Regions from separate parts of the Rhodococcus sp. B50 genome, predicted to be linked through region 2. Evidence: riboswitches for the same ligand, from Rfam matches in the RefSeq annotation. Region 2 holds a riboswitch; the other holds the start of a gene.
The links. Region 2 has a riboswitch for cyclic di-AMP ahead of GON09_RS03005 (C40 family peptidase). Riboswitches for the same ligand answer to the same signal wherever they lie in the genome.
Positions count from the first base shown of each region.

Region 1: it holds a riboswitch for cyclic di-AMP, as region 2 does, so the genes downstream of both, GON09_RS13470 (resuscitation-promoting factor Rpf1 domain-containing protein) here and GON09_RS03005 (C40 family peptidase) in region 2, are expected to answer to the same signal.

Region 1 is NZ_WPAG02000002.1:2,848,413-2,857,375, forward strand. It holds gene GON09_RS13445 (MFS transporter) at 1-1,337, shown strand, start outside; gene GON09_RS13450 (DUF2771 domain-containing protein) at 1,339-1,827, shown strand; gene GON09_RS13455 (cold-shock protein) at 1,892-2,299, opposite strand; gene GON09_RS13460 (hypothetical protein) at 2,493-2,735, shown strand; gene GON09_RS13465 (YccF domain-containing protein) at 2,732-3,124, shown strand; cyclic di-AMP (ydaO/yuaA leader) riboswitch at 3,412-3,586, shown strand; gene GON09_RS13470 (resuscitation-promoting factor Rpf1 domain-containing protein) at 3,597-4,187, shown strand; gene GON09_RS13475 (hypothetical protein) at 4,338-4,526, opposite strand; gene GON09_RS13480 (helicase-associated domain-containing protein) at 4,586-6,865, shown strand; gene GON09_RS13485 (hypothetical protein) at 6,886-7,362, opposite strand; gene GON09_RS13490 (GMC oxidoreductase) at 7,359-8,963, opposite strand, start outside.
Region 2 is NZ_WPAG02000002.1:564,431-573,393, reverse strand. It holds gene GON09_RS03020 (glycosyltransferase family 4 protein) at 1-39, opposite strand, end outside; gene GON09_RS03015 (hypothetical protein) at 93-1,418, opposite strand; gene GON09_RS03010 (C40 family peptidase) at 1,491-2,483, opposite strand; gene GON09_RS03005 (C40 family peptidase) at 2,864-3,445, opposite strand; cyclic di-AMP (ydaO/yuaA leader) riboswitch at 3,461-3,623, opposite strand; gene GON09_RS03000 (DEDD exonuclease domain-containing protein) at 4,060-5,808, shown strand; gene GON09_RS02995 (Lrp/AsnC family transcriptional regulator) at 5,841-6,116, shown strand; gene trpD (anthranilate phosphoribosyltransferase) at 6,202-7,278, opposite strand; gene GON09_RS02985 (hypothetical protein) at 7,343-7,798, opposite strand; gene ctaE (aa3-type cytochrome oxidase subunit III) at 7,973-8,587, shown strand; gene qcrC (cytochrome bc1 complex diheme cytochrome c subunit) at 8,688-8,963, shown strand, end outside.

The DNA.
Region 1 (8,963 bases), 2.3 Mb from region 2:
GACTGACCGCGCTCACCTACGCGACGATGGCGAACTTCGCCTCCGACGCGGCGATCGCCGTCGCCCTCGCGAACACCCTGTTCTTCTCGGCGGCCACCGGGGAGGACAAGACGAAGGTCGCGCTGTATCTGCTCATCACGATCGCGCCGTTCGCGATCATTGCGCCGCTCATCGGGCCGCTGCTCGATCGATTGCAGCACGGTCGCCGCCTCGCGCTGGCGACGTCCTTCGCGCTGCGCACGGTGCTCGCGGTGGTGCTCGTGTTCAACTTCGACAGCTGGCTGTTGTATCCGGCCGCCCTGGGCATGATGGTGCTGAGCAAATCGTTCGCGGTGCTCAAATCCGCAGTGACACCGCGCGTCCTGCCACCGGAGATCGATCTGGTGCGGGTGAACTCCAGGCTGACGGTCTTCGGCCTGGTCGGCGGCACGATCGGCGCCGGCGCGGTCGCGGCGGCCGCCGCGTGGGCGTTCGGGTCGGCGGGAGCGTTGTGGCTGTGCGCCGGGATCACCGCCTTCGGCGCCTATCTGAGCATGCGCATCCCGGCCTGGGTCGAGGTCACCGAGGGCGAGGTTCCGGCGACGTTGTCGTACCACCGCTCCGATGCACGCACCGAGGTGCTGCATTCCGACACCGTCACCGAAGTGATCGTCACCAAGTCCGGGAAACGGAAACAGCCCCTCGGGCGAGCCGTCGTGACCGGGTTGTGGGGCAACGGCACGATCCGCATCCTCACCGGCTTCCTGACCCTGTTCATGGCGTTCGTCGCGAAGAACACGACCGGACAGGATCCGCTCATGCAGGCCGCGATGCTCGGTGGTGTCGGCGCCGCCGCCGCGGTCGGCAACTTCGCCGGCAATGCGACCGGCGCGCGACTCGCGCTGGGGCGGCCCGCCCTGATCGTCGTGCGGTGCACCGCTGCAGTCGTGGTCGTGGCCGCCGTGGTCGCCGCGACCGGCCATGTCCTGGCCGCAGCGCTGGCGGCGCTCGTCGCGGCGTGCGCCAGCGCGCTGGCGAAGGTCTCGCTCGACGCCTCCCTCCAGCAGGACCTCCCCGAGGAATCGATCGCGTCGGGATTCGGACGGTCCGAGACGGTCCTGCAGCTCAGCTGGGTGTTCGGCGGGGCGATGGGTGTGCTGTTGCCCACCGAACTGTGGCTCGGATTCGCTGTGATCTCCGTGGCGCTGGTTCTCGGATTCGCACAAACGGTGCTGACATACCGTGGGGGGACGTTGCTACCGGGATTCGGCGGCCGTCGACCCGAACGCGTCTCCACCGAGACGGCTGCCGGGCGAAGACGCACCGGCGGATCCCCCACCGAAGATTGGAACAGTTGAGTTGCAGGCTCGGACGAAGAAGACTCTCGCGCTGCTAGTGGTGGCCCTGGTGGTCGTGGTAGCGGGAGTGGCCGCCACGGTGTGGAAACTGGTCGATTCGGCCGAGCCCACGCTCCCGACCATCACCGCGTACGCCCGGGGGGAGACCGTGACGGTCGATCCCGCGCAGCACTGCAATCTCTACCTCGAGGACTGCGTGGAGAACCCCATCGGTCAGCTCGACGTGCCGGCGGGCTACCCGCTGCAGTTGTCGCTCCCGACGGAGATCTCCGATGCTCCGTGGCGCATCCTCACCGTCTACGGCGATACGCAGACCGGCCAGACCTACATCGACGGTGCCATGTTCGAGGCGGGTGCACGGCGGACGCTCACCGTGGAGAGCTCTCCTGAGCTGCAACTGCTCGGCGTCGAGATCCAGTTGCCGTCGGCCGTGGTCGACGAGGCCGGTGAACCGATTGCGCACGCCGTCTGGGCCGTGAAGACCTTCTGAGCCCGGCCGCACGAACGACAGGCCGCCCTCGCCGGTAGCGAGGGCGGCCTGTCGTGTTTCGTCCCTAGTGGTCGAGCTCGCGCGCGATCGCCCGCATGACCTCGGAGATGCGCTGCCCGGTCTTGCGGTCGGGATAACGCCCGCGCCGCAGATCAGGCTGTACCGCTGCTTCGAGCAGCTTGATCATGTCCTCGACCATGCCGTGCAGCTCGTCCGGTGCGCGGCGCTTCTGCTGGGCAGGAGCCTCGCGGCGTCCCTGCCGCAGCGTGGGTTGCTCGAGGAGCTCGACCTTGAGCGCCTGCGGACCCCGGCGACCCACCGCCATACCGAACTCGACGCGCTGGCCGGGCTTGAGCGCCTCCACTCCCTCGGGGAGCGCGGAGGCGCGCACGTAGACGTCCTCACCCTCGTCCTGGGACAGGAAGCCGAAGCCCTTTTCGACGTCGTACCACTTCACCTTGCCGGTCGGCACCGCGCTCACCTGCTCCTCGACAGCTGTGCCCCGGACGGGGCAACCCGTTTACCATGCAAAACAACGCGCCCCGACTCGGTCGAGCGGGACGCGTGGACGCTCCTCAGTGTACCTGCAGGGGTGTGCGTCCCCCCGAATCGTCTTCCCGCTCCCGGACGTCACCACGGGACTCCGCGACGACTACCGTGGTCACGTGGGTACTTCATCTTCGGATTCGTCTGCCGCCCCGCGTAACGGCCTCCTGAAGGCCGCGATCGTGTGCTTCGCCGTCGGCGTGGTGGCCGTCCTCGCCATCTTCCTCACCCCGTTGATCACCGACGGCAAGCCCGGGCTCGTGCTGTATCTGCTGACCCTCGCCTGGCCGCTCGGCTTCGCGCTCGCCATCGCTTTCGCGCTGAGCTCGGGCCGGCGCGCACGGAACGGAGATCGGACATGAGGATCCTCCTCAACATCATCTGGCTGATCTTCGGCGGCCTGTGGCTCGCGCTCGGCTACTTCGCGGCCGGTCTGATCTGCTGCATCCTCATCATCACCATCCCCTTCGGGATCGCGTCGTTCCGCATCGGCGTCTACGCGTTGTGGCCGTTCGGCAAGACGACGGTCGACAAGCCGACGGCCGGCACCGCGTCGCTGATCGGCAATGTCATCTGGATCGTGGTCGCCGGCATCTGGCTGGCTCTCGGACACATCGCCACGGCGATCGCCATGGCTGTCACGATCATCGGTATCCCGCTCGCGATCGCGAACCTCAAGATGATCCCGATCTCCCTGATGCCCCTGGGGAAGGAGATCGTCCCTGTGGATTCCCGTCCGAGTTACATGTGATCTTAATCACATAACAAGGAGATAACAGGCGGGACTCGAAACGGATTTTCGGGTACCCGAACCCCACTACCTGGGACTTTATTCCCTGGTCCGCGCCGCGCGTCTCTGTCGCCGCGTGAATCGGCGCGTTATCAATTGGTGACACTTCGCCCTCGGAACCGTTACCGTCATGTCCGGTCGAACCGCCAGGCTCGGCCGGTCCGGAACCGCCGCGCCAAATTCCTGTCCCGTGGTTCCGGAAATCCCGACGAACGATCCACAGGGGACAGGAAACGGGGGACCCACCGGTCTCCCAGGAACCGATCGGCCCACAGCCGGACGGTGTCCAGGAGGCCCGGGCCGACGCAACCGCGACGGCCCTCGGGGTGAAGCCGAAGGCGCTCCCAACGGAGCGACACGGCCGGGCAACCTCTTCAGCCCGAACCCGACAGCTGACCTCGTAGGTGCGTACGGAGAGGAACACGGAACCGACATGAGCGGACGCCATCGCAAGCCCACCAATACCGGTCGTACCGTCGCGAAGTTCGCGCTGACGGGTGCAGTCCTCGGCGTCACGGGTGTCGCGTTCAGCGGCACCGCCGCTGCCGCCCCCGACTCCGACTGGGACCGCCTCGCACAGTGCGAGTCCGGCGGAAACTGGGGAATCAACACCGGCAACGGCTACCACGGTGGCCTGCAGTTCTCGCCGAGCACCTGGAACGCCTACGGCGGCCAGGAATACGCTGCCTCGGCCAGCCAGGCCAGCCGTGAACAGCAGATCGCCGTCGCCGAGCGTGTCCTCGCCGGGCAGGGCTGGGGCGCATGGCCCTCCTGCTCGTCGAGCCTCGGACTGTCGAGCGCGCCCACCCAGCGCTCCGTCGACGCGGCCCCGAGCGCTCCCGCCGAGACCCCGGCGCCGAGCATCGAGAACGCTGTTCCACAGCTTCCGGAGACCCCCGCTCTCCCCGCCGAGGTCCAGGGCATCCTGGCCGGCTTCGAGCAGGGCGTCACCGCCCTCCAGGACGCCGGCGTCGAGCTCGACCCGAACATCTTGGACGCCGTTCGCGCGGTGCTCCCGCAGTAACACCCCGAACATCCCGGAAAGGCCCCGCACCACTGATGGTGCGGGGCCTTTCCGCATCCGGAACCCGCATGTATCTCTACGAACGACGACGCCCGGCCCCTGGGAAAGGGACCGGGCGTCGTACGGAAGAATCGATTCGGTGATCTGCGATCAGCGGTTGATCACCGTCTTCGGGTGCGTGTAGGGCAGGTCCTCGACCGGCAACGGAAACACGGTGTCCTCACCGTAGGGGGAGAGCGGACCGGATCGCGTGGACGACAGTTCGGTGACAGCGTGCTCACCGTCGGCCAGCTCGGGCCATCCGTGGTCGACGTAATGCTTTTTCGAAGAGGTAGCCATGCGCTCATTTTGGCAGGTGAGTTCGGGGCCTGCTACCGCAGGTCTCTAATCTGGAGGGGATGTCCCCGACCACGCCCGCTCCCGACACCGCCTCGGACTCCCTCGCCCGCTGGCTGGCAGGTCGACGCGACACGGATCTCGCTGCCACGCTGCGCGCCCGGCCCGACCTCGTGGTGCCGCCACCGGCAAGCATGAACGTGCTCGCCAACCGGGCGCAGCAACGCGCCTCGGTGTTCCGTGCGGCCGACGAACTCGACACCGCCACCTTCGGAATCATCGAGGTGCTGGCGCGTCTCGGAGCGGTCGAATCCCCTGTGTCCCGGGCCGCCGTACTCGACGAGGTGTCCGGCCGGATCAGCGCGAGGAATCTCGACCGGATCCTGTCCGCTCTGCGCTCGTTGCTTCTCGTCTGGGGACCCACCGACGAGTTGCGGGTCGCCGCTGCCGCCGTGGACGCCGTCCCGTGGCGCGTGGGACGCAGCAGCGACGCCACCGGTCCGTCCCGGCAGGAACTCGACGATCTCCTTGCGGCGCTACCCCCCGAGCAACGCAGCATCCTCGACACCTTGTCCCGCACGTCCCCGATCGGCCGTACCCGCGACGCCGCGACCGGAACGCCCGCCGATCGGCCCGTGCAGAAACTGCTCGCCGCCGGACTGCTCTTCCGTATCGACGACGAGACCGTCGAACTCCCCCACCGGGTGGGCCAGGCGCTGCGCGACGACGCCCCCTTCGACCCGGCGGCACTCACTCCCCCGCGCGCGCCGAAGCCCACCCGGTCGACTGCCGACGTCAACGCGACCGCCGCCGGCGCCGCCCTCGAACTGCTGCGGCACTGCGAGGACGTCCTCGACACCCTCGGTGCGCAACCTGCCCCCGTCCTCAAGGCCGGGGGACTCGGTGTCCGCGAACTGCATCGCGTCGGGAAGGTTGTCGGTCTCGACGACGAAAAGACGGCTCTGGTCGTCGAGGTCCTCGCCGGCGCCGGGCTGATCGCGCGCGGCCTACCCGACCCGCCCACCCCCGGCGACGACGATCACTGGGCCCCGACCACCGCCACCGACGCGTGGCTCGCCGCCTCCCCGGCCTACCGCTGGGCAGTCCTGGCCGGCGCCTGGCTCGATCTGCCGCGGCGCCCCTGGCTGATCGGCCGGCGCGACCCGAACGACAAACCGGTCGCCGCTCTCTCCGACGAGGTGAAGTCCCCCACCGCCACCCGCGACCGGCGACTCCTGCTCGACGTCCTCTCCGAGGTGCCGGCGGCGGGATCGGACGTCGCCGATCTCCGTGCGGCTGCGGCGTGGCGTCGTCCTCGCTGGGCGGGGCGCTTCGACACGACGAGCGTCGTGGAAACCGTGCGTGAGGCGACGACCCTCGGTCTCGTCGCGCACGGCATGCTCGCGTCGCCCGGCAAGGCGCTGCTGCACGGTGGCGACGCCGAGGCCGAGATGGCTGCCGTGCTGCCCGAACCCGTCGACTACGTGCTCGTCCAGGCCGACCTGACGGTCGTCGCCCCCGGACCTCTCGTCCCCCGACTCGGCGAGCGGATCGCGCTCGTGGCGGACGTCGAATCGGCCGGTGCCGCGACCGTCTACCGGATCGGCGACAGCAGCATCCGGCGCGCGCTCGACGCCGGTCTCGGCGCGAGCGACCTGCACGATCTGTTCGCGACGCATTCCCGCACTCCGGTGCCGCAGTCGCTCACCTACCTGATCGACGACGTCGCGCGTCGCCACGGACGCCTGCGCGCAGGTGTCGCGACGTCCTTCGTCCGCGCCGACGACCCTGCCCTCCTCACCGAGGTGTTGTCCGCCCCGGTCGCCGCGATGCTCGCTCTGCGTGCGGTTGCCCCGACCGTCGCGATCTCGCAGGCGCCGCTCGCCGAGGTACTCACCGAGCTGCGTTCCGCGGGCTTCGCTCCAGCCGGAGAGGACGCTTCGGGAGCGATCGTGGATCTACGGCCCCGAGGGGCCCGTGTCGCGATGCCACGCGCCCGGGCCCGTTACGCCGGACCGACCGCGCCGAGCGACGAGCAGCTCGACACTCTGGTGCGTACGCTGCGCGCCGGCGACCGTGCGGAGACCGCGACACCGACGGCCTCGGCGCGCGGTGACGGCAGCAGGTCCGGGGGCGCGGCGACTCTCGCGCTACTGCAGCTCGCCGTGCACGGCAAGCGCAGCGTCACCCTCGGCTACGTCGACGCCCAAGGGGTGGCGACGCGGCGGATCGTCGACCCGGTGTCGGTGGGCGGCGGACAGGTGCAGGCATTCGACCCGGCGACCGGCTCGGTGCGCAGTTTCGTGCTGCACCGCGTCACCTCGGTGGCACTCGTCGACTGACGACGGAACGCGTGCGGCCGTCAGATACTCGACGGCAGGTCGCGCACGAGCGTGAACGGTGACGCCGCAATCCGCGACGCCGGCGTCGCCACGAACGTGAGACCGAGCAGCGTCCCCTCGTCGACGGGCCGGAACTCGTCGCGCACCCAGCGCCACGGTACCGGCCCGCCCGCTCCGTACGACACGACGATCGCGTTGCGCCCGTCGAGCCACGACGGTTCGAGCGCGACCCGCATGGGCAGCACCTCGCGCAGGGCGCCGTCTCCGTCGTCGAGGAGGTTCACCGCACTTCCGCCGTCGGCGAACCGCTTGCCGTACCAGCGGGGCATCCCCCCGAGCGCGATGGCCCGGGGCGCGGCGACCCTCAGCGCAGCCGGTCCGACGAAGACGGCCCGGTACGTGCCGGCGGCCGGAAGTGCGTCGGCGTGCAGCATCCGGAATCGTTCCTGCAGTCCGCGTATCGATCGCGGCAGCACGTCGGTGTCCCGTGTCGTCATGAGTTCTCCTCGGTGGTGTGCACGAATGTGGTTGTGGCGGTGTGGTCATCGGGTACACGACGCGCGGCGTAGCGCGCCGCGAAGCGTTCGGCCATCGCCGTGATGGTGAGCGACGGGTTGACACCGACGTTGGCGGGGATCGCGGAACCGTCCACGACATAGAGACCCGGATGCCCGAACACCTGGTGGTCGGTGTCGATCACGCCGTCCGTTGCGTCGGTGCCCATCGACGCACCTCCGAGGATATGCGCGGTGATGGATTTGCCACCGACGCTCTCGAGCAACAGGTTCAGTGGTCGTCCGCCGATCGACTCGGCGAACGACCGGGCGACAGCGTTCGCCTGGGGCAGGTAACTCGGCGCCTGCAGACCGGGTACCGCGCGCGAGCGCAGCACGCGCCGCCAGGGTCGCACCGGCGACCGGTCGAACACCAGCCGGATCTCGTTCTCCACGTCCTGCATCACCGTGAACACACTGAGCCGCCGAATAAAGTTGCGCGCGAACATCGTCCGCAGTTGCAGGGCCGGTCGCGACGCCAGGGCCCGCAGCGCCGCCCGCCGTCGACGGCGGGGATCGTCACCGTCCACCAAGGGTCCGAGCTGCAGCCGCATGTGCCATCCCCCGACGTAGCGGTTCTGGGTGACGTGGGTGCGGTCGTCCGGGTAGAACTCGCTCGAGATCGTCGGCCCACGGGTGAGGTCGACATCGACGTCGTCGGCGAGCACGGCGGTGATCGCCTCGGAGTTCGTGCGCACCCCGACGCCGAGACGCTGCGACACGTTCGGCAGTCCCCCGTTCTCCCGCGACCGGAACAACAGTTCCACGGTGCCGAGGACACCCGCGGCGAGGACGACCTCCGGGGCGCGGAGACGCTCACCGTCGGCGAGTTCCACTTCGTACCCGCCGCCGTCGAGCGCGGCGACGGACACCACGCGGCTGTCCGGCCGGATCTCGGCGCCGCGGCGCTGCGCGAGCCACAGATAGTTGAGGTCGAGGGTGTTCTTGCTGCCGTAGGGGCATCCGACGAGGCATCCGCCGCACATCACGCACCCGGTGCGCTCCGGCCCTTCTCCACCGAAGAAGGGATCGGGGACGGTGACGCCCTCGTCTCCGAACCAGATCGCCATCGGCGTCGGACCGTAGGTCTCACCCGCCCCGGCCCGTCGGGCGACGACCTCCAGGTGCTCGTCCATGGGTCCCTTGATCGGGGCGGTCGCGCGGCCGAGCATGCGGGCGGCCGTCCGGTAGTGCTCGGTCAGCTCCGCGCGCCATCCGTCCGGCACCGACGGCCACGCGGGGTCGGTGAAGAACGCGTCCTTCGGTTCGAGCAGCACACCCGCCCAGACGATGCTGCCGCCGCCCACGCCGACTCCCCCGATGATCCCGACGTGGGAGAGGACGCGCTGGGCGAAGAATCCGCGCAGCCCCAGCTCGGGCACCCACAGATAGCGGCGGGGATCGCGGCGGGCCGCCTCGAAGTCGTCGCGGGTGTGCCGGCGACCCTGTTCGAGCACGACCACCTTCCGGCCCTGATCCGTCAGGCGCAGCGCCGCGACGGCACCGCCGAATCCGCTGCCCACCACGAGGACGTCGGCGGCGCC
Region 2 (8,963 bases):
GGGCGGGAAATCGTTCGTCACCAGCAGGGTCCGCGACATGGGTCCACCGTAGAAGCAGGGGGATGCGGAAGCGTAGACGGGTCCCGGGCCGGTCAGCGGGTGTCGCGGATGTGACCTCCGAGCCAGCGTCCCCAGACGTCCACGAACTCTGTGGTGTCGACGCCGAGCAGTCCGGTGAGCACGTCGTCGAGCTTCTCGTCGGTGACGGGACCCGCAGCGAGGGCACGGTACAGGGCGATCAGACTGTCGTGTCCGAATTCGTCGGCGATGTATTCGGCGATCGACCAGGCGGTCTCGTAGGCAAGCGCCGAGCGTTCACCGGTGAAATCACCGTCGGCCGGCAGTGACACCGGTACACCCGACGATCGAACCTGCCGGGTCAGCGTCGGTGCGATCCGCCGCACGTCGACCTCGTCGGCTGTCGTGCGGTGGCCGACGTAGTCGGCGAAGCCCTCGAGGACCCACATCGGGGAGCCGTCGACCGTGCCGGCGCGCGCGGCGACGTGCACCATCTCGTGGGTGAGGACGGCTCTCCGCGAGGTGTCGTCGAGCCGCCTACTCGCCGCCGGATTGAAGACGATGCGCTGACCTGTGGCGATCCCGCGCTCGTGATCCACATCGTCGGAGACCGCGACGGCAGCGATGTCGTCGCCGTCGTGCCGCGGCCCGACGAGGTGCGAGAACTCCTCGCGCGACGAGGTCACGACGATCAGCGCGCGCCGCGGCCAGGTGTCGCCCCACAGGTCGTCGACGGCCTCCACCACGGACGGCAGGTCATCGGCGAGGTCGTCCACGAACGACGCGTTGTCCGGGTGACCGACCACGACCGAGCGCCCGCCCGCGGTCTGTGCGATCGCGACATGGAGCGGGCCGTGGTCCCACGGTCCCCGCCACGTGACGGTCTCCGCCCCGGCGAGGGCGGGTGCATCGTCGGCGATCCGCCAGCCCTGCGGCCGGTGGACGAACAGCACGGTCACCGGTCGCCGGGTGGGCACGTCGTCGATGCCGTCCACGGCGAACCGGAGGTGGACGCGATGTGCCCGGACGTCGTCGGCGCCGAACCGGGCCACGTCCTCGGGCGGCAGGGGCAATGCGGGCTCGGCGGCGAGTTCGTAGCCGAAGTCGGCGAGAGGAACGGACGCGATCGCCGTGATGCGCTCCCGCTCGGAAGCGAGGAGCGCCGGGGATGCGGCGTCGATCAGCCGCGCGAGGGACGCGTCGTCGCCGGTCCGGACGGCCAGGCTCCAGTCGTCGAGTACGACCTGCAGTTCGGCCCGTACCCGGCTGTCGACGTCGTCGGTGTCCACCGGGTCGACGGCCAGCAGCAGGCCCGCCGTGACCAATGCGACCACGAGCCCGGCCAAGCCGAGGCGTTCCCACTTGCGGGTACCGGCGGGAAAGGACGATCGCGCGGGCACCGCGTCAGTCTAGGTCGACCCCCGGGCGCCACCCTGAGCGACCTCGGCCGGCGGTGGCGCCGTGGAGGCGGATCAGTACCGGCGGGCGCTGTGGAACGGGAAGCGATCGATCGACTGGACCTTCACCGGTACACCGAAGGTCGAGGCGTGCACCATGTTGCCGTCGCCGACGTACATGCCGACATGGGAGGCGTCTTCGTAGAAGATGACGAGATCACCGGGCTGCAGATTCTCGCGGGAGACGGGGACACCGCCCTGCGCCTGCGCCTGACTGGAGCGGGGAAGCGCCTTACCGACCTGCTTGTACGCCCAGACCATGAGTCCCGAACAGTCGAACTGGTCGGGACCGGTCGCGCCCCAGACGTACGGGGAGCCGATGCGGGACAGGGCCGCCCGGAGTGCGGCGCCGTTGCTGCCGGGGACGAGGTGCTGCAGGATCTTCTCGGCGTCGAGACCCGGCGGGAAAGGGGTGCCGGCGAGTTCGGCCTTCTCCGCGTCGCTGAGCGCTTCGAAGGCGTCAAGGACCTCCTCGATCTGCTGTTCGAGTTCGGCCTGACGCCGCTGGAGTTCGTCGCGGAGAGTCTGGGCCTGCGCGGCGGCTGCATGTGCCTCGTCGGCGGCGTGCTGCGCCGCCACGGCCGCCTCGGCCGCGGCGGCAGTGGCGGCCCGGAAGCCGTCGACCTCGCGCGAGGTCTGCTCACCGAGGACGTCGAGCAGCACCATCTGGTCGAGCATCTGCTGAGGCGAATCACTCACCATCACGGCGAAGAGGCGGTTGGTGCGCGCGCCGCGGTAGTTGGCCCGAGCGAGCTTGTCGACGGTGGGCTTGAAGCGGGCGATGTCGGCGCGAGCGATACCCAGAGCCTCGTCGGCCTGGGCGGCGCGAGCGTCGGCCGACTGCTGCGCCGCGACCTTCGCTTCGAGATCCGCGCCGGCGGCGTGCAGCGCCTCGGTGGCCTGCTCGCTGCGACGTGACAGATCGGCGAGATGGTCGAGTCGTGCGGCGGGGCTCTCCCCCGCAGGTTGCGCCGTCGCCGGCGCGAGAGTGAAACCGAGGACCATCATCACGAGGGCCACGACGAGCGCGGGCCGGCGCCCGGCGCGTACTCTCGGCCTGCTGTGCACTCTCGGCCTGCGCTGCATTCGCACGAGGTGCTTCGTCCTGTCGGAAACCACGAGGGCTCGCATCCTTTCCCGGCGTCCTTGATCATCCGCAACTACCGGATCAAAGATCTCGATCAGGTTACGGAATCGCATAGGTTTGTGTCTACCTGCGAGTAGCCATCACACGCGACGGCTTTCTGTGCAAGAGACGGACACGCGTACGGACCGCGCGTGCAGACATACGAGAAGGGTGGGCCCGGTTCGTACCGGACCCACCCTTCTCGGAGATGGTGCGTCGGAGCGGAGGCGAGAAGTGCCGTCCGATCAGAGGCGACGTGCCGTCAGAAGCGTCGCGCTCCGTCGACCGGCATCGAGTTCAGCGGCGCGATCTTGACCGGCTGGCTCGAGGTGGAGGCATGCACGATGTTGCCGCCGCCGATGTAGATGCCGGTGTGGCTGCCGTCGTAGAACGACACGACGTCGCCGGGCTGGAGAGCCGCGACATCGACGGGGGTACCGGCGGAGGCCTGCTCGTAGCTCGTGCGCGGCACGCTGAGGCCGGCCTGCTTGAAAGCCCACTGGACGAGGCCCGAGCAGTCGAAGGAGCTCGGACCGGCCGCACCGTAGACGTAGGGCGCGCCGATCTTCGACTGTGCGGCGTCGGCAGCACGCTGTCCGACGGAGCTGAAGGGTGCGGTGAAGGCCTCGGCCTGAGGCGCGGGGGCACCCTCGGCGGCCGGCGGAACGAGGTTGGCGATCTCCGGCGGCACGGTCACACCGGCCGGGAGGTCGAACGTTCCGACACCGGGAATGTTGATCGGCTCGGCCATCGCCGGGCCGGCCGAGACGGTGACTGCTCCGAGAGCAATGGCACCGGCGACAAGGGCGCGCCGGACGGTGCGCTTGCTGTTGTTCGAAACCACGAGGGGACGTTCTCCGTTTCTTCCGTTCACCCGCCGACCGAGTTAGCTGACGGGTTCGGGCCGGAAGATCAGCCCTACCCCTCGCCGCGACGGGCGGAGGGGATTCACCCCAAGAACTACGTGGGTCCCCGGCTCACCGCTCCCGAAGCCGGGAGGGGCGATTAGGCGGTAACCGTGCGGCTCCGACCCGGGGGTGGGGCGGAAAACTCTCCGCTCGGTCTCGAAAAGATTACGAAACGGCATCGGTGAAGTCGACCGCTCCGCCGCATCGCCCGACCGTTTCGGCCGATTCCCGGATGAATGCTGCCGCGGGAGCACGGTCCGATAACGACGCGGTAACAAGCGCTGCTCCGCCACTCTCCGCCGCGAGGATGGCTGCTGCCCATTTGCCCGAGTCCGCTCCGGAAGCGGCAGGTCAGAGCATCCCTACCCGAAAAGACCGGCCGGAACGGCTCGCCCGATTCGCCGGACTGCGCCCCTCGGAGGCCGATCGGTCTGTTTTTGTCGGCTTCGCCCACTTCTCGCCAGGGCAGAAAAATCGGTGTGATCCTCGTCTCTTCAGTGTTCGGGAGCCCGCCCGGCGGGTTGTCGGTGCCGCTTCCTAGGCTCGCCGCATGACCTCGCCGCAACCATCCGCCCTCGGCGTGCAACTGGGTTTCGACGAGCTCGACACGCCCTTGCGCGACACCACCTTCGTCGTCGTCGACCTCGAGACGACCGGAGGGAAGTCGGCCGAGGACGCCATCACCGAGATCGGTGCGGTGAAGATCCGCGCCGGGGAGGTGCTCGGCGAGTTCGCGACCCTCGTCGATCCGGGGCGTCCCATTCCGCCGTACATCGTGCAACTCACCGGCATCACCACCGCGATGGTCTATGCGGCCCCCAGGATCGAGGAGGTGCTGCCCGCCTTTCTCGAGTTCGCGTCCGGAGCGGTGCTCGTCGCGCACAACGCCGGATTCGACGTCGGATTCCTCAAGGCGGCCGCCACGAAGTGCGAACTGGCGTGGCCCCGATTCCAAGTGCTGTGCACCGTCAAACTGGCCCGCCGCGTCCTCGGACGCGACGAGGCACCCTCGGTGAAGCTCTCCGCGCTGGCCGAACTGTTCCGGGTTTCCACCCTGCCCACCCACCGCGCGCTCGACGACGCACGGGCCACCGTGGACGTGCTGCACGCCCTCATCGAACGGGTCGGCAACCAGGGGGTCCACAGCCTGACCGAGTTGCGCGACTACATGCCCGTGGTCACTGCCGAGCAACGGGCCAAACGCGCTCTCGCCGCGCACCTTCCGCGCAGGCCCGGCGTCTACATGTTCCGGGGCCCGTCCGACGAGGTGTTGTACGTCGGCACGGCGGTCGACCTGCACCGGCGCGTCCGTACCTACTTCACGGGTTCCGAGACGCGGCCGCGACTACGCGAGATGGTCGCACTCACCACGCGCATCGATCATGTCGAATGCGCCCACGGGCTCGAAGCCGGTGTCCGCGAACTCCGGCTGATCGCGGCGCACACCCCTCCGTACAACCGTCGGTCGAAGTATCCGATGCGTGGCTGGTGGATCATCCTCACCGACGAGGCGTTTCCGCGCCTCGCCGTGAGCCGCACTCCCGGGCCCGATGCGATCGGCCCGTTCTCGGTACGTGCCGACGCCGCGGACGTCGCGGCGCTGCTCGCGGAGATGTGCGGTCTGCGTACGTGCACGCGCAGGATCGGCCGTACGGCGCGGCACGGCGACCGCTGTCCGCCCGTCGCCGTCGGGGGTTGCGCCGCAGCCCGCTTCGGGGTCCAGGACGCCTCTGCCTACGAGGCCCAGGTCGAGGGCGTGCGCGCGGTCGTCCGCGGCCTCGCCGACGACGCCGTCGAGGCGGTACACCAGCGCCTCGACATCCTTGTACGCGACCAGCTGTTCGAGAATGCCGCCCGGCTGCGCGACAGGCTCGCCGCGGCCCTCGTCGCGTTGCGGCGCACGCAGCGCCTGGCCTCGCTGGCGGCCGTCGACGAACTCGTCGCGGCGCGTCCGCGGGCCGAGGGCGGATGGGAGTTCGCCGTGATCCGCGCAGGCCGGCTCGCGTCCGCCGGCGTGGCACCGCGCGGGGTGCGGCCGATGCCCGTCGTGGACGCGATCGTCGCCGGTGCCGAGACGGTACGGCCGTCACCGGGACCACTGCGCGGCGCGTCCCCGGAAGAGATCGGCCTGGTCGCGCGATGGCTCGACGGCGAGGGAACCCGCATCGTCCGTGCGAGCCGGGGTTGGTGCGAGCCGAGCCGAGGTGCGGGCCGATGGAGTGCGTGGGCCGAGCTCGCGCACGACGCCCGCGCGGTCCGCGGGCTCCTGTCCGCCGACTCGTCCCACCGCTTAGGCTGATGCAATCCCCGAGGAAGGCTGAAGGAGACCCCATGATCAACGCGATCGTCCTGATCGATGCCGAGGCGAACCGTATCCCCGAGACCGCGCAAGCGGTCGCCGACCTCGATGGCGTCGACACGGTGTACTCCTGCGCGGGCGACGTCGACCTCGTGGCGGTGGTCCGAGTGCGCGACCACGAGAAGATCGCCGACGTCGTCACCCGGGGCATCAACAAGATCGACGGCGTGACGAAGACCGTCACCCACATCGCGTTCCAGTCGTACTCGAGCGCCGATGTCGAAGCGGGCTTCTCGATCGGGAACTGACCCGGCGTCGCCTGCACACTCACGACGGACGACGGGCCCGCACTGCGCAGTGCGGGCCCGTCCGTCTGTCCTTACTGTTCTGCGGTCACTTCTCCGACGCGGCGCCCAGCCGCGTGGTGACCTGGGCCCACCGCTCCAGCACCGACGCGGCGCCCCCGTCGTCGATCGCGTGCGCCGCCGTCTCGAGGCCGGCCGCGAGGGCGTCCTCGAGAGCACCGTCGACGCCGCGGAAGGCGGCGATCGCCCCGGCTGCGTTGAGGAGCACGGCATCGCGCACGGGGCCCTTCTCCCCTGCGAGGACGGCACGCGCGATCACCGCGTTCTCATCGGCGTCGCCGCCGCGCAGCGCTTCGAGCGGAACGCGTTCGATCCCGAGATCGCGCGGATCGAGACTCACGACCCGTACTTCGCCGTTGCGCACGATGTGCACCGTCGACGTCGTGGAGGTGGTCAGTTCGTCGAGTCCGTCGTCGCCGCGCACCACGAGGGCGGAATTGCCGCGTTGCGCGAGCACGCCCGCGACCGTAGGGACGAGCGGTTCGAACGCACACCCGATCAGACCGGCGCTGGGACGGGCCGGATTGGTGAGCGGACCGAGGACGTTGAAGACCGTCGGGATCCCGATCTGCTTGCGCGGCGCGGCCGCGAAGCGCAGTGCCGGGTGGTAGACAGGCGCGAAGCAGAATCCGATCCCGACCTCGGCGACCGAGTGGGCCACCTCGTCGGGCCCCAGATCGATGTGCACACCGAGGGCCTCGAGCACGTCGGCGCCTCCACTCTTGGAGGAGGCGGCACGGTTGCCGTGCTTGACGACGCGGATGCCCGCCGCGGCCACGACGAGCGAGGCCATCGTCGAGATGTTGACGGTGTTCGCGCGGTCGCCACCGGTTCCCACGATGTCGACGACGTCGCTGTCGACCGGGACCAGCCGGGCATAGTCGAGCATCGTGTCGGCGAGCGCCCGCACCTCTTCGGGTGTCTCGCCCTTCATCTTCAGCGCGACACCGAAGGCTGCGATCTGGGCGGGTGTGGCGTTGTCGGAGAAGATCTCGCTCATCGCCCATCGCGCCTCGGCGGCCGACAGGTTCTGTCCGGCGGTGAGCGCTCCCAGGACGGAGGGCCAGTTCCGGGTCACCTCGTCCGCGTCTCGCGTCGCGTTCATCGCACCTGCCCTCGCCGCATCTCGCTCCTCACCGGGCACAGGCGTGCCCTTCCGACCGGTCAGCTTAGCCAGCGGAATCCTGCGGTTGCAGGGCGTCCCATCCCAGAGCCGTTCCGCCGAGTCGCTGCGCGAGCGAGGCCATGCGCGACTTCTCCTGCGCACAGTGCAGAGCATCGAGGATCTGGACACGCTGCAGGATCACGGAAGCGCCGTCCACGGCCATGGGCGGGACGTTCCGGTCGCCGGTTCCGGCCACGACGTAGCCGTCCTGGCCGGCCAGCTCCGCGGCCCGCTCCACCGCGTCCGCGGGCAACGCCAGATGGTGCCGGAGAACGGCCTCGTCCTCGGACCGCCACGACGGGGCCACCTCGGCCGCGCGCTCCAGCGCCGTGGAGCAGGCTTCGGCGTCCTCGAAGGACGACACGACCACGACCAGATCGGCGCGGTCCGCGTCGAGCGGCTCACCGCGCCGCCCGGCCAGCGAGCGCAGCCATCCCCGAAGACCCTTTCCGGTACTCATGCATCCACGATCCCACGTGACCTTCGCGACCCTCCGAAATGCGCCGTGTGGGGCCCTCCGGAGCACCCCTCACCGAGCGCCCACCTGGTGAAATCCAGGTCCGAGACCTGCACGGACGCGCCGATTTCGGCCCCGATTGCCCAAGACGTACTACGACGGGTCATACTAGCCAGCGTGACGAGCGCAGTAGGGACTTCAGGATCTGCAATCACACAGCGCGTGCACTCGTTGAACCGGCCCAACCTGGTCAGCGTCGGCACCATCGTGTGGTTGTCCAGTGAGCTCATGTTTTTCGCAGGGCTCTTCGCCATGTACTTCGTGGCACGGGCACAGGCCCCGGAGGGCATGTGGCCGCCCCCGCCCACCCACTTGAACCTGTGGTTGGCGGTACCGATCACCGCGGTGCTGATCGCTTCCTCCTTCACCTGCCAGCTGGGCGTGTTCGCCGCCGAGCGCGGCGACGTCTTCGGTCTGCGGCGGTGGTACATCATCACCCTCGGCATGGGCACCTTCTTCGTGCTCGGCCAGGGATACGAGTACATCACCCTCGTGAAGGACGGCACGACCATCCCGGGCAGCGTGTACGGCTCGGTGTTCTACATGACCACCGGCTTCCACGGCCTGCACGTCATCGGCGGCCTGATCGCCTTCGTGTTCCTGTTGTTCCGCACGAAGGTCAGCAAGTTCACGCCTGCGCAGGCCACTGCAGCCATCGTCGTTTCGTATTACTGGCACTTCGTCGACATCGTTTGGATCGCGCTGTTTGCCACGATTTATTTCATCCGTTAGCCAGCTGAACGCCCAGGCAGCCCCCTGACGTCCAGTCCGTCCCGACATAAAAAAAGGGATACAGATGAGTTCATCCCCACCTCTCGCCTCCGAGGGTGACATGCCCGGTCGATCCTCTGCAGCCGATGCTGCGAAGTCCCGCCGCCAGCGCAAGATGCGCCGGCGCGTCACCGGAGCGTTGGTCCTCGCGCTCGGTCTCCTCAGCGCAGGCTTCATCGCCTCCGCGCTGACACCTGCCCCGCAGGTGGCCACGGCGCAGGACGACCAGAGCGCTCTGATCCGCGAGGGTCAGCAGCTCTACGAGACCTCCTGCGTGACCTGCCACGGCGTCAATCTCCAGGGCGTCCAGGATCGCGGTCCCAGCCTCATCGGTGTC